DNA from 3 places in the Solibacillus sp. FSL K6-4121 genome. Region 1 is predicted to be linked to each of the others. Evidence: riboswitches for the same ligand, from Rfam matches in the RefSeq annotation. Region 1 holds a riboswitch; each other region holds the start of a gene.

The links. A riboswitch is a leader RNA that binds a small molecule or an ion and turns the genes downstream of it on or off. The one in region 1 is predicted to bind lysine.
Positions count from the first base shown of each region.
Region 2: it holds a riboswitch for lysine, as region 1 does, so the genes downstream of both, MHH95_RS17490 (aspartate kinase) here and MHH95_RS13075 (transporter substrate-binding domain-containing protein) in region 1, are expected to answer to the same signal.
Region 3: it holds a riboswitch for lysine, as region 1 does, so the genes downstream of both, MHH95_RS05685 (amino acid permease) here and MHH95_RS13075 (transporter substrate-binding domain-containing protein) in region 1, are expected to answer to the same signal.

Region 1 covers NZ_JBBOCS010000002.1:736,588-746,636, reverse strand. The annotation lists gene MHH95_RS13090 (HAMP domain-containing sensor histidine kinase) at 1-307, shown strand, start outside; gene MHH95_RS13085 (2-oxoglutarate dehydrogenase E1 component) at 622-3,429, shown strand; gene odhB (2-oxoglutarate dehydrogenase complex dihydrolipoyllysine-residue succinyltransferase) at 3,525-4,778, shown strand; lysine riboswitch at 4,918-5,103, shown strand; gene MHH95_RS13075 (transporter substrate-binding domain-containing protein) at 5,221-6,051, shown strand; gene MHH95_RS13070 (amino acid ABC transporter permease) at 6,171-6,917, shown strand; gene MHH95_RS13065 (amino acid ABC transporter ATP-binding protein) at 6,921-7,655, shown strand; gene MHH95_RS13060 (DUF6501 family protein) at 8,003-8,200, shown strand; gene MHH95_RS13055 (toxic anion resistance protein) at 8,249-9,361, opposite strand; gene MHH95_RS13050 (5-bromo-4-chloroindolyl phosphate hydrolysis family protein) at 9,365-10,012, opposite strand.
Region 2 covers NZ_JBBOCS010000002.1:1,532,306-1,542,354, reverse strand. The annotation lists gene MHH95_RS17525 (long-chain-fatty-acid--CoA ligase) at 1-134, shown strand, start outside; gene MHH95_RS17520 (TetR/AcrR family transcriptional regulator) at 238-819, shown strand; gene MHH95_RS17515 (enoyl-CoA hydratase) at 835-1,608, shown strand; gene MHH95_RS17510 (electron transfer flavoprotein subunit beta/FixA family protein) at 1,669-2,442, shown strand; gene MHH95_RS17505 (electron transfer flavoprotein subunit alpha/FixB family protein) at 2,501-3,478, shown strand; gene trxA (thioredoxin) at 3,639-3,953, shown strand; gene uvrC (excinuclease ABC subunit UvrC) at 4,052-5,842, shown strand; lysine riboswitch at 5,877-6,055, shown strand; gene MHH95_RS17490 (aspartate kinase) at 6,148-7,380, shown strand; gene MHH95_RS17485 (YslB family protein) at 7,487-7,903, opposite strand; gene MHH95_RS17480 (succinate dehydrogenase cytochrome b558 subunit) at 8,175-8,792, shown strand; gene sdhA (succinate dehydrogenase flavoprotein subunit) at 8,885-10,049, shown strand, end outside.
Region 3 covers NZ_JBBOCS010000001.1:1,107,341-1,117,389, reverse strand. The annotation lists gene MHH95_RS05690 (RNA 2'-phosphotransferase) at 1-703, opposite strand, end outside; gene MHH95_RS05685 (amino acid permease) at 944-2,401, opposite strand; lysine riboswitch at 2,495-2,675, opposite strand; gene MHH95_RS05680 (CynX/NimT family MFS transporter) at 2,823-4,022, shown strand; gene MHH95_RS05675 (restriction endonuclease) at 4,085-4,639, shown strand; gene MHH95_RS05670 (nitric oxide synthase oxygenase) at 4,700-5,755, opposite strand; gene MHH95_RS05665 (RtcB family protein) at 5,911-7,110, opposite strand; gene MHH95_RS05660 (hypothetical protein) at 7,107-7,370, opposite strand; gene MHH95_RS05655 (LysR family transcriptional regulator) at 7,685-7,942, shown strand; gene MHH95_RS05650 (LLM class flavin-dependent oxidoreductase) at 8,127-9,452, shown strand; gene MHH95_RS05645 (amino acid ABC transporter ATP-binding protein) at 9,471-10,049, shown strand, end outside.

The DNA of each region.
Region 1 (10,049 bases):
TATGAGTAATAGTATACGATATAATAGCAATGTGCCAAATCTTCAAATAAACATTCTTTATAACGATACGGACTCAACAATATTAGTAACAATAGAAGATAATGGGCTCGGCATTTCAAAGGAGCATTTACCGTATATTTTTGATCGTTTTTATCGGGTTGATGAATCACGTACTAATCATGTGGCTGGTACGGGACTCGGCTTAAGTATCACAAAAATGCTTGTCGATAAATACCGAATCTTGATGAAAGTGGATAGTACTTTACAAAAAGGCACTATTTTTTCCCTGAAATTCCACAAAAAATAGAATAATTTTAGTCAATCTATTTATTATTTCAATAGTTCAAGAAAAAATATGCTAATTTTTATAAAAAGAGTTGTATTTTTTGTGAAGAGTAGTAAGATTGAGATGGAAAAAACGTTCTTCCCCCTTTTATAATGTGCTTTTAGTCTATGTGGAAGAGTGGTAAAATATTATTTGATTTATTTTGGTAGATAAAAAAGTAATACTTTATTATCAACAGCAGAAGGATAATAATTTTTATATTGTGGTATATAAAATTATTTCTTTCTAAGTAAATTATTGGAACAGCCATAAGGCAAAATTTGGAGGTTATTTTCATGTCGAACAATGTATTACCTGCAGGTTCTCCATGGTCAGCATTCTCTGGTCCTAACTTAGGTTATGTATTAGAGCAATACGACTTATTCCTGCAATCTCCTGAAGAAGTTGAACCGGAATTAGTACAGTTATTCCAAGCTTACGGTGGTCCTGTATTTGCAGATGGTCAACAACCAGTTGCAACAGCAGCTGTAGCAGGTACTGGAGACTACAAAAAAGTATTAGCAGCAGTTAAATTGGCAGAATCTATTCGTGAATATGGTCATTTAGCAGCAGATTTGTACCCATTAAAAAATCGTCAATTAGACACTTCACGCATTGAAGAAAGCGTATTCAATTTAACGGCAGCAGATCTTCAGGCCATTCCTGCATCAGTATTTTTTGCAAATGTCCCTGCAGGCGTTACTAACGGTAAAGAAGCAATTGATTACTTGAAGTCTGTTTATACAGATAAAGTAGGGGTAGAAGTTGCACATTTACAAAACGCGGAAGAGCGTGCTTGGATCGAAGCACAAATTGAAGGAGGAGCATTTAAAGCCTCTTTAACTCCAGAAGAAAAGAAAGCCGTGTTGGAACGTTTAACACGTATTGAAAACTTTGAAAAATTCATCCATAAAACATTCGTTGGTCAAAAACGCTTCTCTGGAGAAGGTTTAGACACACAAATCATTTTATTAGATGAAATCATTAAGGCTTCTGAATCAAATGGTGTTAAAAATGTACGCATCGGTATGGCTCACCGTGGTCGTTTAAACGTACTGACTCACGTTCTGAAAAAACCATACGATATGATGTTCTCAGATTTCGCACACGTTTCAAATGAACTTTTCTTACCGGAAGATGGCCGCTTACAAATTACTAAAGGCTGGACTGGTGACGTTAAGTATCACATGGGTGCATCTTACACACATGATTCTGGCTTGAATGTGAAATTAGCATACAACCCTTCTCATTTAGAAGTAGGAAACCCGCTTGTAATCGGTTCTGTGCGCGCTGCACAAGATGATACTTCTAAACCGGGCGTTGCTAAGCATGATCCATCTTCTGCAATGGGTATTATTCTTCACGGTGATGCAGCATTTGCAGGTCAAGGGATTGTAACTGAAGGCTTTAACTTCTCTCAAACAGCTGGCTTTAAAACTGGTGGTACTGTACAGATTATCGCGAACAACATGATCGGTTTCACAACTGAATTACATGATTCTCGTTCATCAAACTACTCATCAGATCCAGCAAAAGGCTATGATATTCCTGTAATCCATGTGAATGCAGATAGCCCTGAAACAGTAGCAGCTGTAGGTCGTTTTGTAGCGGCATACCGTGCTAAGTTTAAAAAAGATATCGTAATCGACTTGATTGGTTACCGTCGCTACGGTCATAATGAAACAGATGATCCGACAGTAACAAACCCTGAAACATATAAATTAGTAGCAAAACATGAGCCAATCCGAGCATTATATGGTGCACAGCTAGCTGAAGCAGGTATTTTATCTGCAGATGAAGTTAAGGCATTGGATACAAGCATTTATGCAGAAATGCAAGCTGCTTATGACCATGTTAAGGCAATGGCAGAAAAAGACGAACATACATCTATTGAAATGCCTGAAGAGTTAAAAGTTGAATTCCCTGAAATTGACACGAAAGTCGATGCAGAGCGTTTAGCTAAAGTGAATGAAGACCTACTTGTATTTGGTGACGGTTTCGAACCACAAAACAAATTAGGTAAAATTTTAGCAAAACGTCGTGATGCATTTACTGAAGGTAAAATTGACTGGGGTCATGCTGAGACATTAGCATATGCAACAATTACACAAGACGGCACACCGGTTCGTTTTACTGGTCAAGATGCACAACGTGGTACTTTCTCTCAACGTCACTTAGTATTACATGACAAAAACAACGGTGCTGAATTTACACCATTACACCATGTTGAAGGTGCAAATGCTTCATTCACAGTTTACAACTCACCACTTACAGAAGCGGGTGTTGTAGGGTTTGAATATGGTTATAATTTAGAAAACGAAAACGTACTATCTGTATGGGAAGCACAATTCGGTGACTTTGCAAACATGGCACAAGTAATGTTTGATAACTTCATCTCAAGTGCTCGTTCTAAATGGGGTCAAAAATCTGGTTTCGTACTTTTATTACCACATGGTTATGAAGGTCAAGGTCCAGAGCACTCATCTAGCCGTATGGAACGTTTCCTACAATTATCAGCTGAAAATAACTGGTTCGTAGCAAACTGCTCTAACGCAGGTAACTACTACCACTTATTACGTCGTCAAGCTGCATTATTAGGTACTGAAGGTGTACGTCCATTAGTAGTGGTTTCTCCAAAATCATTATTACGTCACCCATTAGCTGCAGCGACTGCTGAACAACTTGCAACTGGTCGTTTCCAGGAAGTAATTGAACAGCCAGGTTTAGGTAAAAATGCTGAAGCTGTAGAAAAAGTAGTACTTGGTACAGGTAAAGTAATGATTGATTTAGCAGAGCGTGTAAAAGATGGTGAAGGTTTTGACCACTTACACATCGTTCGTGTTGAACAAGTTTACCCATTCCCAGCACAACAAGTGAAAGATATTATCGCTCGTTTCCCAAATGTGAAAGAAATTGTTTGGGTACAGGAAGAACCAAAAAACCAAGGTACATGGACTTATGTTCTTGAAACTTTATATGAAATTGCTGAAGGCAAAAAAGTTCGCTATGTAGGTCGTCCTGCAATGAGCTCAACTTCTGAAGGTGATGGCGATTCACATAAAGCAGCTCAAGCGAAATTAGTTAACGAAGCACTTGAAAAATAATATAATCGATTGATTGATACCGAGCTACTTCTATACAAGGTAGGGGTAGCTTGCTATACAATAACTGTATAGCGTAATAAAAGGAGGATATGAACGTGGCTGAAATTAAAGTCCCTGAATTAGCAGAATCAATTACTGAAGGCACAATTGCCCAGTGGGTTAAAAAAGTTGGAGATCGCGTAGAAAAAGGCGAATTCATCGTAGAATTAGAAACAGATAAAGTAAACGCTGAAATCATCTCTGAAGAAGCAGGCGTATTAACTCAAATTTTAGCTGAAGAAGGCGATACTGTATTAGTAGGACAAGTAATCGCAGTAGTTGAAGCTGGCGAAGGCGCAGCTCCAGCACCTGCAGCAAAAGAGGAAGCACCAGCTCCTGCTGCACCTGCAAAAGAAGAAGCTCCTAAAGCAGCAGCAGCTCCAGTATCAGTTGAAGAAACTTCAGGTGAGCGAGTAATTGCTTCACCAGCAGCTCGTAAATTAGCTCGTGAAAAAGGCATTGACTTAGCAGCGATCTCTCCAGTAGATCCTCAAGGTCGTGTACGTGTTCAAGATGTAGCAGCTCATGGCACAGCGCCTGCAGCACCTGCACAAGCAACAGCAGCTCCAGCTGGTAATGGTCCAATGATCTTCACTCCAGCAGGGGACACTGATCGTGTAACTGTTGAAAAAATGAGCCGTCGTCGTCAAACAATTGCAAAACGTTTATTAGAAGTTAAACAATCAACTGCAATGTTAACTACGTTCAACGAAATCGACATGACTAACATCATGGCATTACGTAAACGTAAACAAGAACAATTCGTGAAAGCAAACGACATTAAATTAGGTTTCATGTCATTCTTCACAAAAGCAGTAGTTGCAGCACTTAAAAAATATCCATACGTTAATGCTCAAATTAACGGTGACGAAATTCACTTAAACAACTTCTTCGATATCGGTATCGCTGTATCAACTGAAGAAGGTTTAGTAGTACCAGTAGTTCGTGATGCTAACGCTAAGAACTTTGCTGAAATCGAGAAAAACATCGCTGAATTAGCTGGTAAAGCACGCGACAAAAAATTAGGCTTAAACGACATGGCTGGTGGATCATTCACTATCACTAACGGTGGTGTATTCGGTTCATTAATGTCTACACCAATCATGAATGGTACTCAAGCTGGTATTTTAGGTATGCACTCTATCGTTAACCGTCCAGTAGCTGTTAACGGTGAAGTTCAAATTCGCCCAATGATGTATGTAGCATTATCTTACGACCACCGTATTATCGATGGTAAAGATTCTGTTGGCTTCTTAAAAACAGTTAAAGAAATGATCGAAAACCCAGAAGATTTATTATTAAATTCATAATTAAAACATTGAAAGCTAATTCGTAATGTATATTGCGAATTAGCTTTTTTCCTTTAAATTTCAGAAAAATGAGTGTTGACGGAAAAGTTAGAATAATGTTAAACTTAAACTATTAATTTAATAACAAAACCTCACAGCTTAGTGAGGTAGAGGTGCGGTATTTAATAGTTTTGTATGGAGTCATTGAGCTGACAGTGAAGTATAAAAGAAGGAAATATCGCCGAAGTGTTGTTATAGCTCGATTTAACAGCGCTGGGTCTGTAATAAATAATTGCAGGACTGTCTCAATCTTCTTCCCGGATGATTGAGGTGTGCTATCTCATATTGGGAACTGTAGAGGATTTGGGCTAATCGTGAATGTAAACGACCTAAGGATATCCTTTTTGGTCGTTTTTTTTCATTTCTAAAAGCCTGAAATACATTTATTAAGGGGAGAGTTAACTTGAAAAAGAAATTATTAATGGTCATTACCGCAATGATGACAATATTTGTACTTGCAGCATGTGGTACAGATGATGAAAAATCAACTGGTTCTGACAAGAAAGTATTAAAGGTTGGTATGGAAGCTGGTTATGCACCGTTTAACTGGTCGCAAAAAGGCGATTCAAACGGTGGCGTACCGATTGATGGTTCGAAAGAATATGCAGCAGGCTATGATGTAGAAATCGCAAAAAAGATTGCTGAAGGCTTGGATATGGAATTGAAAATTGTAAAAACGGACTGGGATGGTTTAATTCCTTCTCTACAATCTGGAGCAATTGATTTAGTAATTGCAGGTATGTCGCCAATGCCTGATCGTATGGAAGCAATAGATTTCACAGAAAACTATTATACAAGTGATTATGTAATCGTAGTAAAAGAAGATGGTCCATATGCGAATGCAACAGCATTAGCTGATTTTTCAGGTGCAAAAATTACAGGTCAGCAATCGACGACACACTATGACGTAATCGATCAAATCGAAGGTGTAAATAAGCAGGTTGCAGCAACTGACTTTGGTGCAATGCGTGTCCAATTACAATCAGGTGCAATCGATGGCTACGTTTCTGAACGTCCGGAAGGGATTTCTGCTGAGATGGCATTAAACAACATAAAGTATATCGTTCCAGAACCAAACTTCGAAGCAGATGAAGCGTCAACAGCTGTAGCAGTAGGGTTGAAAAAGGGATCTGATTTACGTGAACAAATTAACAAAGTATTGGCTGAAATTTCGGAAGAAGAGCGTCAACAATTAATGGAAGACGCAATTGCAAATCAACCAGCAGCACAGTAAATGTGCAGCAATTATTTTTTATGAAGGTTGTCTTGCCGGCAAACGGGAGACAACCTTTTTCTATTATCATTACCCAATACATATAGAGTATTAATAAGAAAGAATTGGAGGACAAGACTATGGCATTTTTGGAATCATCATGGAACTTGTTTACGAATAACTGGGATTTATTCGTACGTGGAGCTTGGACTGCACTTCTATTAGCGATTATCGGAACAATTTGTGGAACACTTATCGGATTTTTTATCGGTATTATGCATACGATTCCACAACGTAAAAGAAATATAAAAACGATTATTTTGAAAGTATTTAACTTTATTTTAACTTCATATGTTGAGATTTTCAGAGGGACCCCAATGATGGTACAGGCGATGGTTGTGTTTTATGGTCTCGTTTACTTAGGGATTGATATTGACCGTTTTTTAGCAGCTTCTGTTGTTATAACTTTAAACACAGGGGCATATATGGCTGAATATGTACGAGGTGGTATTGTATCAATCGATAAAGGGCAATTTGAGGCAGCTCAGGCGATTGGCATGAATCATCTTCAAACGATGTTACATATTGTCATTCCACAAGTAGCGCGCAATATATTACCTGCTACAGGCAACCAGTTCGTTATGAATATAAAAGATTCTTCCGTATTAAGTGTTATTTCCGTCGTGGAACTATTTTTCACTGCGAACTCAATAGCCGGAAGCAACTATAAATATATCGAAGCATTCTTTATTGCAACGGTATTGTACTTCATTATGACATTTACCGTAACAAGGTTCTTATTACTGTTTGAGAAGAAGATGGATGGACCTGCTTCCTATAAAGTGGAGCTCATTACAGGCAATAAGCTAGAAAAGGATGGTAAATAAAATATGACAGTTGTAATTGACATTAACCATTTAAATAAAAAATTCGGTGACCATGAAGTATTAAAAGATGTTAACTTCCAGGTGAATAAAGGGGAAGTTGTCACATTAATCGGATCTTCTGGTTCTGGGAAATCGACATTGTTACGATGCATTAACTTGCTCGAAACGCCTACAGCCGGAGAAATCATATATAACGGAGAAAATATATTAAATGATGGCCATCATATTGAAAAGTACCGCACACATTTAGGAATGGTCTTTCAGCAGTTTAATTTATTCAATAACTTAGACGTACTTAATAACTGTGTAGTTGGGCAAATAAAGGTGTTGAAGCGTTCAAAAGAAGAGGCCCAGCAAAATGCGATGAAGTACCTGGAGCTTGTTGGTATGAGTGCCTATAAGAACGCAAAGCCAAAGCATTTATCTGGTGGCCAAAAACAACGTGTTGCTATAGCACGTGCTTTAGCGATGGATCCGGATGTAATGTTATTTGATGAACCGACTTCTGCACTCGATCCGGAGATGGTAGGGGAAGTATTGAAAGTAATGCGTCATCTCGCTGATCAAGGAAATACAATGCTGATTGTAACGCATGAAATGGAATTTGCAAAAGAAGTATCAGACCGCATCGTCTTTATGGATAAAGGGGTCATTGTAGAAGAAGGGTCACCGGAAGCAATACTTGTAAATCCAAGTCATGAACGGACGAAGGAATTTTTAAAGCGTACGTTGCGTTAAAAATAGTTATTCATCTATAAAAATAGCTTATTAGCAAAAAACAAGGAGGTTTCCGGATAACTTAATCCGGAACACACCCTTGTTTTTCTTTTGCCTAGCTTTACTTTCTTGAATTCCATTCACTAATAAGTATAAAGACAACGGCAAATGCAATTGCTATTGCAAAAAACCACATTGGAACACTACCAAATGCCATAAATTCCACCTCTGAATGTGAGTTTAACATGTACTATTGTTTCTATCAATTATTGGCGCTTACCGTTTTTTATACGATCGAGGCTTTCCTATAGCGGTAAAATCATATAAAATAGAAGAGTATAGATATTTGTTAAAAGTGAGGGAACAGCATGCTACATTTAAAATGGAAAGATGCACCTACGATTCGTACAGTAAAATGTGTACATACGGATGCATCAAAGTATTTAGTATCAAATGTATTAACAGTAGGCAAGGAATATGAAGTGAAGAATGAGACGGAAGAATTCATCTTTGTTATTGATAACACAGGTGAAGTTGGCGGATTCTACAAAGAGTATTTTGCTTAAAAATAATGGGTACGTAAAAGGCTATGATGTCTTTTACGTACCCGTTTTTTATTTTTGCTCTAAAATAATATGTTCGATCTCATGGCGCTTTTCATCTGTTTTCACGTGCATACGCAACGTGTCTTCGATATCATGCAATAGTTGAAGCTGAGTTTGTTTAAAGCGGTCAACATCGTTATGTGATAGTGCAGGACGTTTTGCTGCCTTACTGGAAGCTTCGAGCATCTTACCGTTTTTGCGCATTAATTGCTCTGATGCATTCATCAGACGTTCCTGTGATTGCATAGCGCGACGCTGGTTGTTCATATTCAATAACATGGCTATTTGGGACTGCCATAGAGGAATAGTCGTCATAATAGAGCTTTGAATCTTTTCGATTAACAGTTGATTTGTTTGTTGGATCATACGGATTTGTGGAGCATATTGGATGGAAACTTCCCGCGAAAGCTCTAAATCATACATACGGCGGTCAATCCATTCAATTTGCATTTCCAAATCTTTCAATTCGTGTTGTTTAAAAGGGTTTTGACCTTCTACTACCTCTTGTTGAAGGGCAGGCAATACAACATCCCTCATATGCTGTTTTTTTACTTCAAGAGTCGCAATATAAATATTGATTTCTTGAAAGTATTCCTCATTCATTGCATATAATTTATTTAAAAACTGGTAATCATTCAGTAGGGCACTTTGATTATATTCTAATTGAATACTTAATCGGTCTATTCTTTTACTTAATTTATTATAATGAGTCATAATTTCCTGAATAGACTGCTTGGAACGGTTAAATAACTTTGCAAAAAAACCTTTTTCCTGCTCGATCAAAGCATCCGGATCTATCATTTCTAAATGCTGCATTAAATCCGATAATACTTCACCCACTTTTCGGACATCTTTTCGCTGGATGTATTGTAACATTTGGGAAGTAAATTTCTTTAATGCTTCCTGTGCGGGCAGACCAAATGCAAGAACATCTTCATATTGTTTTGGTTCCAAATTTTGCGCTAGTTGTAATACCCTTTGTTTCATTTGATTTGATAATGATGCGAAAAGCGGTGAGGCTGCATTGTTCGCAACGTTCACCGCAAATTGTTCTTTACTTACTTGTAAGTCTGTATTCTCACTTGTTGTAAAGGCATCAAATGGATTATTCGTCATATTCATTTGTTACTCACCGCCGATTTTTAATCGATCTTTACGTTTTTCATTCGACATTTTAGCAAAGTCAAGTTCGATTTTTAAGTTTTCGATATCTGAAGATAGAGCACTCTTCAAATCGGATTCCATCGTTATTTGAAGCTCCTTTAATGTTTTTCGCGTATCTTCCAGAGCTAAATGTACATCCGTACCAGGAACCTGCTCCTTTGTTAATAATGTATATTTATCCGACAGCTCAACAGCTGAAGGTAAGTGTGCATAGAAGAAATCTTCTACTGCATAAAACTTTTGGGGATTTGTCTGAACAATATTGATTATGCGTTTTGATAATTTAGACATTTCATTTATTTGTTTAAATGAGCGTACAGAACGTACACGGATATACTGCTGATTCAATGCCTGAATATGTGCACGGGCCTGTTTAATTTGTGCTTCAATTAAATTGTATTCGGATTTTGACAGCCCCAGCTTTTTACTTTGAGTAGTTTTCTGAATGCCCAATGTCACCTTATTGCTAATGAGATAGGCACCTACTCCAAGAGGTAGTGCAAGCATCGTCGCTATACCCGATAAATTTACAAAAGTAAGCGTTAGAGCAGTTGAGAAGACTAAAAAGTTTATTAAGTGTCTTGTAAGAAAATTTATAGGACCAAGCATTTTCGTACCTCCTTTACTCGATACTATTGATACGTTT
Region 2 (10,049 bases), 800 kb from region 1:
ATTTAGCAGCCTATAAAGTACCTCGTTTTTACGAATTCCGTACTGAACTGCCTAAAACAGCTGTAGGCAAAATTTTACGCCGTACACTTATTGATGAAGAAAAACAGAAAATGACACAGCAAGAAGCAAAATAATTAATTGTAGAGCAAACTGTTGACAGAATGTAGAACAAATTATAATATGAAAACATGAATGAATGGTCATTCATGTTTTCATATTTTTTTGGTGGTGATCAGCTTGAAACGAAACAAACCCAAATACATGCAAATAGTAGATGCTGCAGTCATAGCAATCGCAGAAAACGGCTATCATCAAGCCCAAGTTTCAAAAATTGCAAAACAGGCTGGAGTAGCTGATGGTACAATCTATTTATACTTTAAGAATAAAGAAGATATTTTAATTTCTGTATTTCAGGAAAAAATGGGTATATTCGTAGACAATTTACAGGCTATAATAAAAAGTGGAGATACTGCTTCTGATAAGTTATGTAAGATGATTGAGAATCATTTACACGTTTTATCAAGCAATCGACATCTGGCAACTGTAACTCAACTTGAGTTAAGGCAATCGAATAAAGAAATTAGACTGAAAATTAATGCTATTCTAAAAGAATACTTGATTTTACTAGATCAAATTTTAATTGAAGGTATGCTTAACGGTGAATTTAATCAAGCAATGGATGTTCGTATTGCAAGACAAATGGTATTTGGGACAATCGATGAAATTACAACGACATGGGTAATGAATGAAAATCGTTACAACTTATTGGAACAAGCTCCAAAAATACAGCAATTATTGTTAAATGCATTAAAAGCATAAAGGGGATGTAGAGAAATGGAGTTTCTAAGTTGGAAAGTAGAAGAAGGGGTAGCTATTGCTACTATTTCAAGACCACCAGCCAATGCACTTTCACAAGGCTTAATCCAAGATGTTAATGCACTATTAGATGCTGTTGAAAATGATGAAACTGTACGCGTAATTGTCATCCATGGTGAGGGACGATTCTTCTCTGCCGGCGCTGATATTAAAGAATTTACAAATGTACAGACAGGTGAAGAGTTTACGGGATTGGCAAAAAAAGGTCAGGACGTCTTTGAACGTGTTGAAACTTTCAGTAAACCTGTAATTGCCGCCATTCACGGTGCAGCATTAGGTGGAGGTTTAGAACTTGCGATGGGATGCCATATGCGTTTCGTAACTGAATCTGCAAAACTTGGACTTCCTGAATTATCGCTTGGCCTAATTCCTGGCTTTGCAGGAACACAGCGTTTACCTCGCTATGTAGGGGTTGCGAAAGCTGCTGAAATGATGTTCACGAGCGATCCGATTTCTGGAAAGGAAGCTGTAGAATGGGGATTAGCAAATCGTGCTTTCTCTGATGAAGAGCTTCTGACAGAAACTTTAAAAATTGCAAAGAAAATTGCAAAGAAATCACCAATTGCATTAAAGGCAGCTATTCAAATGCTTAATTATTCAAAACCATCGTCCTACTATGATGGTGTAAATGCAGAAGCGAACAGCTTTGGGGATGTATTCGTTTCAGAAGATGCAAAAGAAGGTATCCATGCATTTATTGAAAAACGTGAACCAGTATTTACAGGAAAGTAAACAAATGTATCCGCCCCGTTTTTACGGGATTAAATTAAAAGCTTTTAGGAGGTCTAGATTATGAATATTTTCGTATTAGTAAAACGTACTTTTGACACAGAAGAAAAAATCGTCGTATCAGGCGGTAAAATTCAAGAAGATGGTGCTGAGTTCATCATCAACCCATATGATGAGTATGCAATTGAAGAAGCAATTCAAAAGCGTGACGCATTAGGCGGTAAAGTAACAGTTGTGACAATCGGTGGCGAAGATGCAGAAAAGCAATTACGTACAGCTTTAGCAATGGGTGCTGACGAAGCGGTATTAATTAATACAGAAGATGATTTAGATGAGCTTGACCAGTATTCTTCAGCTTATATTCTATCGGAATATTTAAAAGATAAAGAAGCAGATTTAATTTTAGCTGGTAACGTTGCAATTGATGGTGGTTCAGGGCAAGTAGGTCCTCGTCTTGCAGATTTACTTGGAATTAATTACGTAACAACTGTTACAAACTTAGAAATTGATGGGACAAATGTTAAAATTGTCCGAGATATTGAAGGTGACTCTGAAGTATTAGAAACATCTTTACCATTATTAGTAACAGCTCAACAAGGGTTAAATGAGCCACGTTACCCATCTTTACCAGGCATTATGAAAGCGAAGAAAAAGCCGCTTGAAGAGTTGGAGTTAGATGATTTAGATATCGATGAAGACGATGTTGAAGTAAAAGTAGAAACAGTTGAAATTTACTTGCCGCCACAAAAAGCAGCTGGTCGTGTATTAGAAGGGGATCTTTCAGCGCAGGTAAAAGAATTAGTAAACTTACTTCATAGTGAAGCAAAAGTAATCTAATAGAATATCAACTTGAGAAACGAAAATTTTTACGAAGATGGTAATGGAGGGATATTTTATGACAAAGAAAGTTTTAGTGTTAGGTGAGGTTCGAGAAGGGAGCTTACGTAACGTTACATTTGAAGCAATCGCAGCAGGTTCACAAATCGCTGACGGTGGAGAAGTAGTAGGATTATTAGTAGGGGATTCAGTAACGGATTTAGCTCAAGAGCTAGTTGCCTATGGTGCAAGCCGCGTAATTACAGTTGAGCATCCACACTTAAAAAATTATACATCAGACGGCTACAGCCAAGCTATTTTAGCGGTTGTTGAACAAGAAAGCCCAGAAGCAATTGTCTTCGGTCATACATCTTTAGGTAAAGACTTATCACCAAAAATTGCCTCTCGCTTACAATCCGGTTTAATTTCGGATGTAACAGATATTGAAGGGTCTGGCGATGATACAGTATTCATCCGTCCAATCTATTCTGGTAAAGCATTTGAGAAAGTAAAAATTAAAGACGGCGTAATCTTTGCGACAATCCGTCCGAACAACATCGCACCTTTAGAGAAAGATGGTTCTCGTTCTGGTGAAATATCTTCGGTATCCGTTGATATTACAAATTTACGTACAATCATTAAGGAAGTTGTGCGTAAATCAACTGAAGGTGTTGACCTTTCAGAAGCAAAAGTAGTAGTAGCTGGTGGCCGTGGGGTAAAATCTGAAGAAGGATTCGAGCCATTAAAAGAGCTTGCTAATTTACTAGGAGGTGCAGTAGGTGCCTCTCGTGGTGCATGTGACGCGGAATATTGTGATTACTCATTACAAATCGGTCAAACTGGTAAAGTTGTAACACCGGACCTTTATATTGCAGCTGGTATTTCCGGTGCTATCCAACATATGGCTGGTATGTCGAATTCAAAAGTAATCGTTGCCATTAACAAAGATCCGGAAGCAAACATTTTCAAAGTAGCGGACTATGGTATTGTAGGCGATTTATTTGAAGTAGTACCAATGTTAATCGAAGAGTTTAAAGCGCTTAAAGTAAACGCATAATGTATAAGCTTCCCTCTTTTTGAGGGGAGCTTTTTATGTGAAAAATCCGAAAAACTACGTAGAAATGTCATACATTTATATTCCCAAGCATTTTACTACTTTTTAAATGGCAAAACATGCTATACTACAACCAGATGTTATTTAAGGAGGCTATTTTATTATGGCAATTGTACACGGTACAGATCAAACTTTCCCACAGGAAATTTCAAACGGCACAGTTTTAGTAGACTTTTGGGCAGCATGGTGCGGACCATGTAAAATGATTGCTCCAGTTCTTGAAGAATTAGATGCAGAAATCGGTAACGAAGTAAAAATCGTAAAAGTTGACGTAGATAACAACCAAGGCACTGCTGCTGATTATCAAATCATGTCAATCCCATCATTATTATTATTTGTTGATGGTGAATTAAAAGCAAAAACTGCTGGCTTCATGCCAAAAGAAGCTTTAATCGACTTTATTAACGACAACAAATAATTAAATTGCAAAGCCGTATGCCTAATAAGGTGTACGGCTTTTTTCTTATGGGACTATCAGTTAAAATAAAGTGAATGACATATCCAATAGGTGAGAATATGAATGCAAATATTAAAGCAAAGCTAGAAATATTACCGAATGAATCCGGCTGCTATATTATGAAAGACCGTCAAGGGACGATTATATATGTCGGCAAGGCAAAAGTGTTAAAAAACCGAGTGCGTTCGTATTTTACGGGAAGTCATGATGGTAAAACAGCCAGATTAGTCAGTGAAATAGAGGACTTTGAATATATTGTAACTTCAAGTGATCTCGAAGCGCTTATACTCGAACTGAATTTGATCAAATTACATGATCCGAAATATAATGTAAAGCTAACAGATGATAAAACATACCCTTATATAAAAATAACGAATGAACGTTACCCTCGAATAATAACGACAAGGAAAGTAAAAAAGGATAAGGCAAAATATTTTGGACCTTATCCAAACGCGTATGCAGCCAATGAAACGCGGAAATTGCTTGATCGTTTATATCCACTTCGTAAATGTACACATCTGCCAAATCAAGTATGCCTGTATTATCATTTAGGGCAATGCTTAGCACCTTGTGTAAAAGAAATTGAAAAACAAGTATATGATGAAATGATTGGTGAAATTTCAAAGTTTTTAAACGGTGGTGTCGAAGAAATTCAGAAAGATCTTCAGCGAAAAATGCTCGATGCAGCCGAAAAGCTGGAATTTGAACGGGCGAAGGAATTCCGGGATTTAATTGCACATATCGAGCAGGTTATGCAAAAGCAAAAAATCGTATCGGATGATTTAAGCAATCGGGATGTATTTGGCTATGCAGTCGAAAAAGGGTGGATGTGTGTACAAGTATTTTTTGTGCGGCAAGGAAAATTAATTGAACGAGATGTATCGATTTTCCCTATATATAACGAGGCAGAAGAAGAATTTTTAACATTTGTCGGACGGTTTTACGAGCAACCACATCATTTACTGCCGAAAGAGATTTTTGTACCAAAGACGATTGATGGTACGATTTTGCAAAAGCTTTTAAACGTAAAGGTGCAGACACCAAAGCGCGGTACAAAAAAAGAGCTGGTCGATTTAGCTATGAAAAATGCCAATATTGCAATACACGGAAAATTCCAGTTAATTGAGCGTCAGGAAGAACGTACAGTAGGAGCTTGTGAAGCACTTGCCGAAGCTATGCAAATTCCATTACCACTTCGTATCGAAGCATTTGATAATAGTCATATGCATGGTGCTGATCCTGTTTCTGCAATGGTTGTGTTTGTAGACGGGAAGCCTGCAAAAAAGGAATACCGGAAATATAAAACACGAGAAGCCGCAAAACATGATGACTATGGGGCGATGCAAGAAGTCATTCGGCGCCGTTATACACGGGTATTACGAGAAAGCTTGCCATTACCGGACTTAATCCTAATCGATGGAGGAAAAGGACAAATGGAGGTTGCAAGAGAAGTAATAGAAGATGAGCTAGGATTAATGATCCCAATAGCAGGTCTTGCAAAAGACGATAAGCATAACACATCCCAACTGTTATTTGGCGCTCCACCAGAAGTTGTACCTTTAAAACGGACAAGTGATGGTTTTTACTTATTGCAACGTATACAAGATGAGGTACACCGATTTGCCATTACATTTCTGCGTCAGCAACATCAGACGAATGCAATTACATCCGTACTTGATGGCATTCCGGGTATAGGACCGAAACGTAAACAGCAACTTATGAAGCATTTTGGATCGGTAAAAAAAATTCGGGAAGCAACAGAGTTACAATTGCAAGAAGCTGGTGTTCCCGCCAAATTGGCAGAAGTAATTTATCGTCACTTTCACGAAGCATCATTGAATAAAGAATAATGTTGTGTTACTATAAAAGATAATTCAATAGTTAATAAACGATAGAGGTGCAGTATTTAAGAGTAAATTGCTCGAGGAAGAACAATTCCAGCGACAGCAATTGAAAGGGAATTCTGCCGAAGTGAAATACGTATTGTTCACGTATTTTGCTGGTTTTGCATTTAAGAAATGTAAGATTGTCAGAACTTTATGTTCTGGAGAGCTATCCTGAAAAACATATAAACCTTTATTTGTATTGACGGCGACTTTCCATGAACATATGGAAGGTCGCTTTTTTGATGGAAAAAAATAAGGGGTGGAAGACATTGCAGACAGTTGTAGTAAAGTTTGGTGGACCAATGTTGGCAACAACAGAAAAAATAGTACAGGTAGCAAAAAAGGTGATAAAAGAGCAAGGTCGTGGCATAAACTTAGTCGTTGTCGTTTCTTCGATGACGTCCATTCGTCAAAATTTACGGCAATTTGCCGCGGAAATTACTCATGAACCGTCGAAGCGTGAAATGGATGCATTAATCTCTACGGGAGCGCAGATAACAAGCGCCCTTCTTGCTTTAGCAATTCAGGAGCATGGGGGAAAAGCAGTGTCACTTGCCGGTTGGCAGGCAGGTATTCAAACAAATGAAAAATATGGAAATGCCCGAATTGATTCTATAGATAATAAGCGTTTTGAAAAACATTTTGATCTAGGAGAGATCGTTGTTGTCTCAGGATTCCAAGGAATAACAGACACACACAACATTTCGACTTTAGGGAAAGGCGGTTCTGAAACTTCCGCCGTTGCATTAGCCATTGCTTTAAATGCGGAACGTGTTGATATTTATTCAACGGTAGAAGGCATTTATACTGCAGATCCGCAGCTTGTGGAAGATGCTACGAAATTATCTGTAATTTCATATGATGAAATGTTGGAGTTTTCCAATTTAGGTACTAAAATTTTGCATCCTCGAGCAGTTGAGCTTGCAAAAAATTACAATATGCCAATCGTTGTACGCTCAGCTACCGAGGACGTAGAAGGTACATTAATAAAAGGGGATGTAGACATGGAAAAAAATTTACTTGTGCGCGGGGTGGCATATGAATCTGATATTATTCGTTTAACGATCGGATATGATTCATATGAAACAGCGTCATTAGCCGAAGTATTTAGTGTTTTAGCGGAAAATGATATTAATGTTGATATTATTGTGCAGGCAGTTATTGACGGGATTAAGCCTACAATTTCTTTTTCAATTTCAAAAGAAGAATTTGCTGATGCTTTACGTGTATTAGAGTCGAGTAAATTGTCACTTGGATTTAGTTTTGCAGATTTTGAAATCGGGTTGGCTAAAGTATCGATTATTGGATCAGCAATGGCTTCAAACCCTGGAGTCGCAGCACGTATGTTTGCGCGTCTGGGACGTGAACATATTCCGGTTAAAATGGTTAGCACATCTGAAATAAAAGTGTCTGTCGTCGTGCCACAAGAAGAAATGGTGCGCGCTGCCAATGCTTTGCATGAGGAATTTAATATAGCAATGAAGGAAGTTCCCGCTTCTTAAAGTGGGGAGCCATTACTAGTGCTAATCAAGAGTGATATAACTATTTTTCTATGTTAAAAAAACTAAAAACTGCTAGCTTTTAAAAAGCAGCAGTTTTTATTTGCGCTCAAATCTTCTCTTTTAAATCCCACTTTAAAATGAATTTGACGTAATTCTTCTTTTCAATTTTTTCTTCATAGCATTCTGTTAAATAGCCAAGTTGTTTTTGCTTTTGCTCAGCCAAAAAGCCTGCTTCTAAACGAAAACAGCGCTGCTCAATATTAATCGACATTTCCTCGGTCGTCATAAGTATGTAATGAAGTTCATCCTTTATTTCTTTCTCCAAAATTAACTGACCCCAGCCGGCCTCCCCGAAAAATGAAGGAAGCTCATCCATGGAAAATAGCGGAAATTTACGTGCTAGTTCTTTCCCTGCCCAATATAAAACATCTTCCTCATGCTTACCTAAAATCGATGGTAGAAGATGATCGCGAAGGATTTCATATCCAAAACTTGGAATCGTTTTCATTTTGTACCCCTCCATATTAAAAACCTCTTTCATAAATTTTCTTATAATTTTCATTCTTTCAGGAAGAAAATAGTTATAAGTAGAAAAAACTGGACTTAAAATAGCAAAAATCCGTCTTTAAAATGATTATAAAATATCCCTCGTTACCTTGACGCTAGTATCTGTTGAGAGTACAATGGACATGTCATAATATTGTACCATGATGAAATGCGCAGTCAATAACACAACGTTTACAAATTTGAGGCGTTGCACTTGTGTATTTCAAGTACTAAGGGGGGTAACAGTTTTGTCGAAAGATCGTGAATTTTTATGGCGCCGCTTACACTCGTTATTAGGTGTAGTTCCTGTCGGGTTGTTCTTGGTGTTCCACTTGTCTTTGAACTTCACTGCAGTTGGTGGTGAAGAGGTTTACAATAACGCAACAGGTATGATGGAATTAGTTCCGCACTCGTTATTGTTAGCAATGGAATGGATTATTATTTATATTCCATTAATGTTCCACGGATTCTATGGTGTGTTTATTGCATTTACATCTACACACAATACGGGCCGTTTCAGCACATTCCGTAACTGGATGTTTGCTTTACAACGTTTCACAGGAATCTTCCTTGTAATCTTCATTGCATGGCACATTTTCCAAACGCGTGTTCAAAAAGCATTTGGCGCTGAAGTTAACTTTGATATGATGGTAGAAATCGTAGATAACCCATTAATGTTGGCATTCTATATTGTTGGTATCGTATCAGCAGCATTCCACTTAGCGAACGGTCTATGGTCATTCTTAGTGAGCTGGGGTATTACACAGTCTAAAAAATCTCAACAGATTACAACTTATGTTACGTTATTATTCTTCGTAATTTTAGCAATCATAGGTGTTGCAGCTATCATTTCATTCGCTGTTTAGTTTAACTTGACCACTAATATACAGTTATTAAGACAGTTCAGATGAATTATGAGTAAAAGTAATTAGCAATTGATGAGGAGTGAGAAATAATCATGGCAAAGAGTAAAGTAATCGTCGTTGGTGGCGGTTTAGCAGGCTTAATGGCTACGATTAAAGCAGCTGAAGTTGGTACTGCAGTTGAATTATTCTCGTTAGTTCCAGTAAAACGTTCACACTCTGTATGTGCACAAGGCGGAATTAACGGAGCAGTAAATACAAAAGGTGAAGGGGATTCTCCATGGATCCACTTTGACGATACAGTTTACGGTGGAGACTTCTTAGCGAACCAACCACCAGTTAAGGGTATGTGTGATGCAGCCCCTGGAATTATCCACTTAATGGACCGTATGGGTGTAATGTTCAACCGTACGCCAGAAGGTTTACTTGATTTCCGTCGTTTCGGCGGTACGTTAATGCACCGTACAGCATTCTCAGGTGCTACAACAGGTCAACAATTATTATACGCACTAGATGAGCAAGTTCGTGCACAAGAAGTTGCTGGTTTAGTTACAAAATATGAGCACTGGGAATTCCTTGGTGCTGTGCTTGATGATGAAGGCGTTTGCCGTGGTATCGTAGCACAAGATCTAAAAAGCGAAGAAATCCGTTCATTCCGTGGTGATGCAGTTATTATGGCTACTGGTGGACCTGGTATTATCTTCGGTAAAACAACGAACTCTGTTATTAACACAGGTTCTGCTGCATCGATTGTTTATCAACAAGGTGCAACATATTCAAATGGTGAGATGATTCAAATTCACCCAACTGCAATTCCTGGCGATGACAAAAACCGTCTAATGTCAGAATCTGCTCGTGGTGAAGGTGGACGTGTTTGGACTTATAAAGACGGTAAGCCATGGTACTTCCTAGAAGAAAAATACCCTGCTTACGGTAACTTAGTACCACGTGATATCGCAACACGTGAGATTTTTGATGTGTGTGTAAATCAAAAACTGGGTATTAATGGCGAAAACATGGTATACTTAGACCTATCCCACAAAGATCCACATGAATTAGATATTAAATTAGGTGGTATCATTGAAATCTACGAGAAATTCGTAGGGGATGACCCACGTAAATTACCGATGAAAATCTTCCCGGCAGTTCACTATTCAATGGGTGGATTATGGGTCGACTATGACCAAATGACTGAAATCCCTGGATTATTTGCTGCGGGTGAATGTGATTACTCACAACACGGTGCAAACCGTTTAGGTG
Region 3 (10,049 bases), on a different contig from region 1:
AATTTTCTTTGAATTGTTCGAAATTTTTCCCCTCAGACCCAAAATAGCTCATACTACGCGTGACAAAAACGAGCGCCTTCTTTCCATTCCCATAAGTAACTTCAGCAATTGCACCCATTTCCTCCAAAACTTGCACTTTCATCTCATCTTCATTGTAAATAACAATATTCTCTTCAAATAGCGTTTTAAATTGATTGAACGTAGCTGACCCTTGCAAAATAATGATTTCCGGCTGAAATTCTCCCATTAATTCTTTGAAAATAGTTTGCCCGCGTTCAAAATTAGCGGCATCTTCTTTTTTTGCACTTTTTGCATGATCTGTCGATTCTATTTGATACGTATTTAAAGATGTATAAATAAGCGATTCGTTATAGTGCTTTTTTAGCCATGCCTCAAATTGTAAAGAACCTTTAAATTCACGAGGGGCTCCCTTTATTTCACTCAAATAAAGATCTTTTAACAGTTCTCTATTTAATAATGACTCTGCAAAAATCTGTTCACTTCTATCCTCTACTTTAAAAAAAGGTACGGCATTTGTGCTGACTAGGAAAATTCGTGATTTGTAGGGGTTTCCATTTGTTAAAAACGGGCGAAACGCTACAGTTTTTCCCTCTTCGCCCATTAACCATTGATGCATTTTCTTATATAAACCTGTTGAGATAGGCATTCCTAACACTTCCTTATAAGTATAGAGATTTTTCATTTCTTCTATAATACCATTCCTTCCTTTTAAAGTATAAAAGGAAGGCTAAAGGGCATTTTATAATCGAGAGCATTTTTTTCGCCACTTCATTTACGATTTAAATACATATATTCGCCACCCTAATGACATTTTAGACACTTGGCTTTAGATATTAGCCACTTTGCATGACTTAATATCCACTTCAGTTTCACTCCACAAAAAAACGCAATGAAAGCTGATGCTCACATTACGTTTTAATTATTATTTATTTGATAGATCGCAGTCCATTAAAGGAACGATTTTTGTTTTATGTTTTACTTTATAGAACATCCATAATGAAGCAAATAACGGTAAACCGATATATGAAACGACTACTCCGTACCAGTCAATTGTCCCGCCCATAAAGGCCATATAGTTTTGACCAAGTACGACAATCATACAGAGGGCAAACGCAAATAACGGACCGAATGGGAAGAATTTCGATACATACGGTAAATCGCTCAATGACTTCCCTTGTGCGACATATGCACGACGGAAGCGGTAATGACTGATTGCAATGCCGAGCCATGCGATAAAGCCGGACATACCTGAAGCGTTTAGTAACCAAATATATACGACACCATCGCCAAAGAAAGAAGCTAAAAATGCTAATGAACCTACTGCTAATGTAGCTAAAAGGGCATACATTGGAATACCGCGCGTCGTTACTTTCATAAACAGTTTCGGTGCTTTTCCGTCTACTGCTAATTGATAAAGCATACGACTTGCTGCATAAAGACCTGAGTTCCCTGCAGAAAGCATTGCTGTTAAAATAATCGCATTCATAACAGATGCTGCAAATGCGACACCTAAGTTTTCAAATACTAATGTAAATGGACTTGTTGCAATATCTTCTGATAAAAGGCGTGCATCTGTATACGGAATAAGTAATCCAATTGCGCCAATTGCGAAAATGTAAAACAGTAAAATACGCCAGAATACTGAACGTACAGCTTTTGGTATGTTTTTGGCTGGATCATCTGTTTCCCCTGCCGTTACCCCTAGCATTTCCGTACCTTGGAATGAGAATCCCGCTGCAAGGAAAATACCGAATAGAGCTAGGAAACCGCCATTAAACGGTGCATCTCCTGCAAAGAAATTCGTGAAGCCGACCGGGTCGTTCCCGCCTAAAATACCGAAAATCATTAAAAAGCTGACAATAATAAATACAATTACTGTTGCGACTTTGATCATCGCAAACCAGTATTCTGCTTCACCAAAAGCTTTTACAGATGCTAAGTTAAATGATAAAACGACTACGATAAATAAAATTGTCCATACAATCGATGAACTGTCCGGGAACCAGTATTTCATAATTAATGACACAGCAGCAATTTCCGCTGCAATCGTAATTGCCCAGTTGTACCAATAGTTCCAACCAAGTGCAAATCCTAATGCCGGGTCTACAAATTTCGTTGCATACGTACTAAACGAACCCGATGTCGGCATATAAGCAGCCATTTCCCCTAATGACGTCATTAGGAAATACACCATAACCCCGATTAATGCATATGCGAGCAATGCCCCACCAGGACCTGCCTGTGCAATGGCGCCACCTGATGCTAAAAATAGTCCTGTACCAATCGTTCCGCCTAACGAGATCATCGTAACATGGCGGCTTTTTAATCCTCTTTTTAACTCGTTTTTATTACCGAGCTGATCTATTTTAATTTCACTCACGATTATAAAACTCCCTTTTTGTTTTGTTTGGCGAGGTGTAAAAATAAAACCACCACAAGTTTTTGTGATGGTTATAATTACACCTCATCAAACTTGAAAGATAGCTCAACACATGCTTACACATGTGACAGTTCTGTTCCTTATCGGAGACAGCCCCAGCGTTATATTTAAGAAGAAAAATAACACTTCGGCAATCATTCCTTTCATAAAGCTTCACAGATTCTTCTCAATCTCCGCTATACTAATCATAATGATTGCGACCTCTACCCCATACATTTACATGAGGTAATATATTTAATTGAAATAATGATTATTAGTCTAACATAATATTTTTTTGATAGCAATGCGTTGCTATTTTTCAGTTTTTTAAGATTATTCTTACTATTTAATTGGCGTTATTGCAGGAAAAGGAGCCTCATTGATGAATGAACAAAAAATAAACCAAAATAGCAAAAAAATACTATCGAATAAACCACTTCTCTTTTTTATGGTTGCTGTATTCCTATTCGCTACTACATTACGTACACCGATTACTGTAGTAGGTCCTATTATTTCCTTTATCCGGGATGGCCTCGGCATTTCAAACGTGCTTGCAGGATTTTTAACAACTATTCCATTAGTCGCGTTTGCTATTGTTTCACCATTTGCACCGCGCATTGCACGTAAATGGGGAATGGAATGGACTTTATTTTATTCAGTTATTTTACTTTGTACCGGAATATTACTACGTTCAGTAGGTGAAACAGCACTACTGATTGGAGGAACAATTCTTATAGGGATTGCCATCGCTTTTGGAAATGTTCTTATTCCGAGCTACTTCAAATGGAAATTCCCGCTGCATATCGGCTTGTTAACAGGGGTGTATTCCGTATCGATGAATATTTCTTCCGGACTTGCTGCCGGGTTTAGTTTTCCGATTGCCACAAATGTAGGCTGGCAAATAGCTTTAGGCTTTTCGATTGTTTTAGGTTTTCTGACATTAGCTATATGGATACCGATTTTGCGAACACCTAAAGGGGACCTGCATATGTCGGCATCACAGAAAATGAAAACCCAAATGTGGAAATCACCGCTCGCCTGGGCTGTTGCAGGCGCAATGGGCTTCCAATCATTTTTATTCTACTGCTCCTCTGCATGGCTGCCGGAAATTTTTATAAGCCAAGGTTTGGATGCTACCGCGGCTGGTTGGATGGTGTCTGTTATGCAATTTGCGCAAATTCCGATGACGTTTGTTATTCCAATTATTGCAGGGAAGCTCATTTCACAGCGTCCGATCGTCATTTTCTTTACAATTTGCTATTTAATTGGCTTTACGGGTGTTTTGATGGAATGGACAAGCCTCGCGATTTTATGGATGATCTTTTTAGGTTTTGCAGGCGGTGCTTCATTCGGTTTGGTATTAATGCTGTTTTCACTGCGTACAGAAACTGCATACGATGCAGCGGAGCTCTCCGGCTTTGCTCAATCTATCGGCTATTTAGTTGCAGCAGTCGGACCTGTTCTATTCGGTTATGTACATGATTTGACGAATAGTTGGTTCATGCCGCTACTGTTATTTATTTTAATTTCAGTTTTGTTATTCTTTGCTTCATTTATAAGCGCAAAGAATCAAACAGTCTAACCAAACATACGTACCCTTTTATGCTATAATAAAAGTGAGTAAATAAAAGGAGTACTGAACTATTGCGTAAAAAACGAAAACGAAATAAAAAACGGCTGCCGATTATACCGTTATTTTTCATTGCATTAGCTGCTGCAGTTGGATTTAATGTAACGAAAACTTTAGAAGGTATGGGTATAGGAATTATCACTTATTTTGTACTCTATATTGGTTTTATAATTTGGCTGAAAACACGAAAAATAAGAAAGTTACGGAAGTCCGGTATTCGGGAAGTCGACCAAATGAGCGGTGAAGACTTTGAAAAGTTTTTAGGTGAACTATTTAAACGCCGCGGATTTAAAGTACGCTATACCGCAACGAGTGGTGATTACGGGGCGGATCTCATTTTGAAGGATGGGAAAGACATCATTGCTGTGCAGGCAAAACGCTATTCCAGTACGGTCGGCGTAAAGGCTGTCCAGGAGATTATCGGTGCAGTGAAAATGTATGAGGCAACAGAAGCATGGGTTGTAACGAACAGCCATTTTACCCGACAGGCCGAAAAACTTGCAGATATTAATGATGTTTATTTAATCGATCGTGATGAATTAATTCAAATCATCTTAAATAAAAGATAAAAGGGTTGTGTTCAGAGTTAATTTAATTTTGAACATAACCCTTTTTGTAGTGCCTCCCCGTTAATATGGTTGCAATTGATAAAAGTAATTTGGCTTTTTGATTGTATTAGCAATCGGCTCATGATAAATGTCCGTTGTTGCCGGTGATAATGGTGGGATAAGCCATACCCAGTTTCCTGTTACATCACGGCCGTTTGTTTTTTCTTGCTGGCTGAAAAGTTGAAACTGCTGTGCTGCTGTATGGTGATCAACTATACTCACTCCGGCATTTTTATAAGAATGAAGTACCGCGACATTTAATTCCACGAGTGCACGGTCTTTCCAAAGAGTAGCATTTAGTGATGTATCCAACCCCATTGCCTCAGCAATTTTTGGCAGGAAATCATATCGGTACGTATCGGCCAAATTGCGAGCACCGATTTCTGTCCCCATATACCAGCCATTGAACGGTGCAGCTTGGTAGTCTTCTCCTGCAATGTTAAAACGCATGCTTGAGATGATTGGGACTGCATACCATTGCATGTTTAGCGTTGAAAGATCATAGTTGGGATGCGTAATTGGCACTTCAAGCACGATCTCTTTAGGCAAATCATAGTAAATCGGCTCACGGTTATCTACTTGAACGACAAGCGGCAATACATCATAATTTGTCCGTGTACCTTGCCACCCAAGACCTTCGCAAATTTTCGTGAATTCTACAGACGTGGAATCCCCAATAATCCCTTCCTCTGTTTCATACCCTGCATAGCGAATGAGCTGATGATTCCAAATCCGTACACGGTTCGGGTCAAATAAAGTAATGGCTGGCCGAATTTTGCCGTTGTTTGTGGCAAATTCAATATGGTTCACAAGTGCTTCGTATATTTCGTCTTCCTTTAGCAATTCACGCTGATCAAAAACAGTTAAGCTATTCCAAAAAAGCCGCCCGATACATTTATTGCTGTTGCGCCATGCAACTCGTGCACCATAAGTAAGTTCCTCGGTCGTTAAAATAAACGCCGGATGCTTTGCTTCCTCTATACGTAACTTTAGCCAGTCATCCGATTGCTTCGTTTCTTGTTTATATAAAGTGAGAAATTCAATTCGTTCTTGTAATTCCTTCGTTGTCGTTATCATCGTTTCATCTCCCTATTCTTTCATTTTGGCGCTTCAAATAAGGAAACTCAACGAAACAACAGCTGATTAAAACATGTATTTTTCATACATGACTAAAAGTGTTCATAAACGGGAGAAATAAAAAGATATGCACATTTTTATGCATACCTTTTCTCTTACTTCTTCCACTTGTCGCTCGCCTTGAAATTATAAACGGGGGTCACATGCTTTTGAATTGATACGGTTTCACCGATTTGCTCCACGATTTCCTGCATTGGCTTGTATGCCATTGGTGCTTCATCCAATGTTTCCTCACTGACAGAGGTTGTCCAAATACCTTTCATCGTTTCCTTGAAATCATCCATTGATAGATTTTTCATCGCCGCTGTTCTTGAATAAATACGACCTGCTCCATGTGGGGCGGATTCATTCCAGTCCGCATTGCCTTTACCGATACAAATTAACGAACCATCTCGCATATTCATTGGGATGACGAGCTTTTCATCCTTTGCAGCACGCACAGCCCCTTTACGCAAAATCATTGCATCGGTATCTATATAATTGTGTACAGAATCAAACTGCTCTGCAAACTCCCACTTCATATGATTAGCAATCGTTTTTGCAATTTGAATACGGTTTTCGTTTGCAAAACGCTGTGCTAATTTCATGTCGGCAATGTAATCATCGAATTGATCCCCAACCAAATAAGCTAAATCTTTTGGGACGAAGGGGTTTTCCTTCTTATACGCTTCTATCATTGTTTGAATTTCTTTTTCTTGTCCCGCTTCTTTTAAAGCTTTAATTTTTTCTGTTAAATCTTCACGCTGCAATGATTCAAATGCACGCTTTTGATGCCAGTTTGCTACTTTTGCCCCGACATAACGAGAACCTGTGTGAATTAGTAAATAATAGATACCTTCATCATCTTTTGCCAGCTCAATAAAGTGATTGCCCCCGCCTAATGTACCAAGAGATCGCTTCGTATAGTCATTTTGTAAGCCGCGTGCAATAAAGTTTTCGTTTGCAAAAAGCTCGTGACTTTCTGGCGTATCATCATGAATTTCATTGCCACTTGGGACGAAACGTCTAATTGTTGCATCGAGCTTGTTAAAGTCCACTGCTCCTGAACCAATTTCAGAAACAAGTACACCACATCCAACATCTACCCCGACCAAATTCGGTACGACATGTTTCTTCAATTGTATCGTTGTACCGATCACACAACCTTTACCTGCATGGTAATCAGGCATAATACGTACTTTCGTTCCTTCCATAAACGATTGATTGACGAGCTCGTTAATTTGCTCGATCGCTGTTTCCTGCGGTGTATTTGTATATATTTTTGCGTGCGTAAATTTCCCGGTAACTTCGATCAATTCTGTTCACGCCTTTCTTTTTTCAGCATCAGTAGAGCAAATAATAGAAGTGTTAGTAGTATATAAATTCCGATTATCATGAGCGGTGACCTCTGTACAATGAAACCGAATGCGACTTCAGATTGTAATACGAAATCATCCGGCGCAAATTGAGGCCGGTATAAAAAAGTTTGAACGATACCAAAAACCAGTTGAGCTAGCGTATAAAGAATAAATAGAAGCAGCGCACCTAGTGATGCGAACATAAATTTACGTTTCAAGACCTCACCCCCCTTTTTATGAAACAATTGGTAGTATTTACGTGCTGAGAGAGGAATAAGTTTCGTTAAACTTTAATGGTGAAGAAAATTTTACCTGTTTATTTTATTCGAAGTAATTGAGCGATATTAGAAGGTTCGGAGCACATTTTAGAAGTTCTACCACTGATATTAGAAAGTTCCAGAGAGTTTTTAGCAACTATGAAGCTTATATTAGAAAGTATAGCTGATCCCAGCATAAAGTTCGGAATACTCAATTATACCCTTGCCAATAAACCTACTATTCTTATAGACTTTATAAAAAGGGGCGGTTAAATTTGAATATTGATCATATTGAGTCTTTTATATACGTAGTGGAGTACAAAAGTGTCCATAAAGCGGCGAATGTATTGTTTCTTTCACAACCTACTATTTCAGCACGTATCAAATCACTTGAAGAAAGTCTAAATGTGAAATTGTTTATTCGTTCTGGACGTAGTTTAAGCTTATCAAAAGAAGGAAACCACTTTTTACCTTATGCCCGAGAAATTGTTTCACTTTACCGTAAAAGCCAAACAGAAATTCAGAAACTTTAACATTTAAACATCATTTCTTAAATGGTGTTTTTTTATTGGCCTAAAAATTCCTCCATACCTCTGTATGTTCCTATTTACTGATAGGATTTTTCTATCAGTACCCCCTTGCATTAATTGTCTGAATAATGTTACGATTCATTCATCAATTACAAGTAATTCAATAGGAATTAAAGGAGATGGCGTCATGGTGAAGAAACAAGTACATTTCGGTGCAATGATACATGGTGTAGGAGGCCATATTTCAAGCTGGCGGCATCCTGAAGTAAATCCAAAGCAAAGTGTTGACCTACAATTTTATACTCAACAAGCTCAAATTGCAGAAAAAGGAAAGTTTGATGTTGTCTTTATTGCAGATGGGCTATTCATAAATGATAAATCCATTCCACATTTCTTAAATCGTTTTGAACCGGTAACTATTTTATCGGCACTTGCTGCAGTTACAAATCATGTTGGTTTAGTTGGAACAATTTCAACGTCTTATAGTGAACCTTTCAATGTAGCCCGACAGCTTGCATCACTTGATTTAATTAGTAACGGTCGTGCTGGCTGGAATGTCGTTACTACCCCACTTGAAAGTACGGCATTAAATTTCAATAAAAAAATTGAAGATCATCCATCTCATCCTGAGCGCTATGAGATTGCCAAAGAATATTTGGATGTTGTAAAAGGGCTCTGGGATTCTTGGGAAGATGATGCTTTTATTGCAGATATTGAGAAGGATTTGTTTTTCGATAAAGATAAACTTCATGTGCTTGATTATAAAGGGAAATACTTCAACGTTCGTGGACCATTAAATATTCAACGTTCGATTCAAGGTCAACCTGTTATTTTCCAGGCCGGTTCATCTCCTGCAGGAATTGAGCTTGCAGCACGTGATGCCGATGCAGTATTTTCAGCGCCAAAATCACTTGAAGAAAGTCAGCAATTCAAACAAAAACTATTAGAAGCTTCTTTAAATGTGGGACGTCATTCTGAGCTGAAACTGTTCCCAGGGATCTCCCCTATTATTGGCGATACAGCCATAGAGGCGGAAAAGCGTTATTGGGAAGTTGCCGAGCTTGTATCCGATGAAAAAGCACTTGCCTATTTAGGTCGCTATTTTGATCATCACGACTTCAGTCAATATGATATTGATGCCCCGTTCCCTGAACTTGGTGACCTAGGACGAAACAGTTTCCAGGCATTTACGGATCGCATTAAGCAATACGCAAAAGAAGAAAAATTAACATTGCGTGAAGTCGCACTTCGTGAGGCTACACCGCGCTCGAATTTCATTGGTACACCTGAGCATATTGCAGATGAGATCATTCGCTGGATTGATGCAGATGCAGCAGACGGCTTTATTATTACAACGGTTGCACCACATACATTGGAAGATTTTGTGGAAAAAGTTGTACCCATTCTTCAAGAAAAAGGTTATTACCGTGAAGACTATCCTGCTTCTACTTTACGCGAGAACTTAGGGTTACCAATTAAAGAAAACCGTTATTTGAAGCAGCTTATTAAATAACTAAGGAGGAGCCACCAAATGATCAAGCTAGAAAATATTCATAAAAGCTTTGGCAAAATGGACGTTTTAAAAGGGATTGACCTTGAAGTAAACAAAGGGGATATTATTTCAATTCTAGGTCCAAGTGGCTCAGGAAAAACAACGTTACTTCGCTGTATCAACTTTTTAGAAAAAGCAAATGAAGGAACAATCGTCATTGATAATTTATCGCTCAATGTAAAAACTGCATCGAAAAAGGACATTATTGCATTGCGAAAAAAGACAGCGATGGTTTTCCAGAGCTACAACTTATTTCAGCATAAAACGGTTTTGCAAAATATAACGGAAGGCTTGCTTGTTGTTCAAAAGAAACCTGTGAAAGAAGCAAAAGAAATCGCACTGGAATTATTAAAAAAAGTAGGTCTTGAACATAAAGCCGATGCTTATCCAAGCGAATTATCAGGGGGACAACAACAGCGTGTCGGTATTGCGAGAGCATTGGCGTTAAATCCTGAAGTTATATTATTCGATGAGCCGACATCCGCTTTAGATCCAGAGTTGGTCGGTGAAGTTTTAGATGTGATTCGAAAAATTTCAAAATCCGGTATTACGATGATT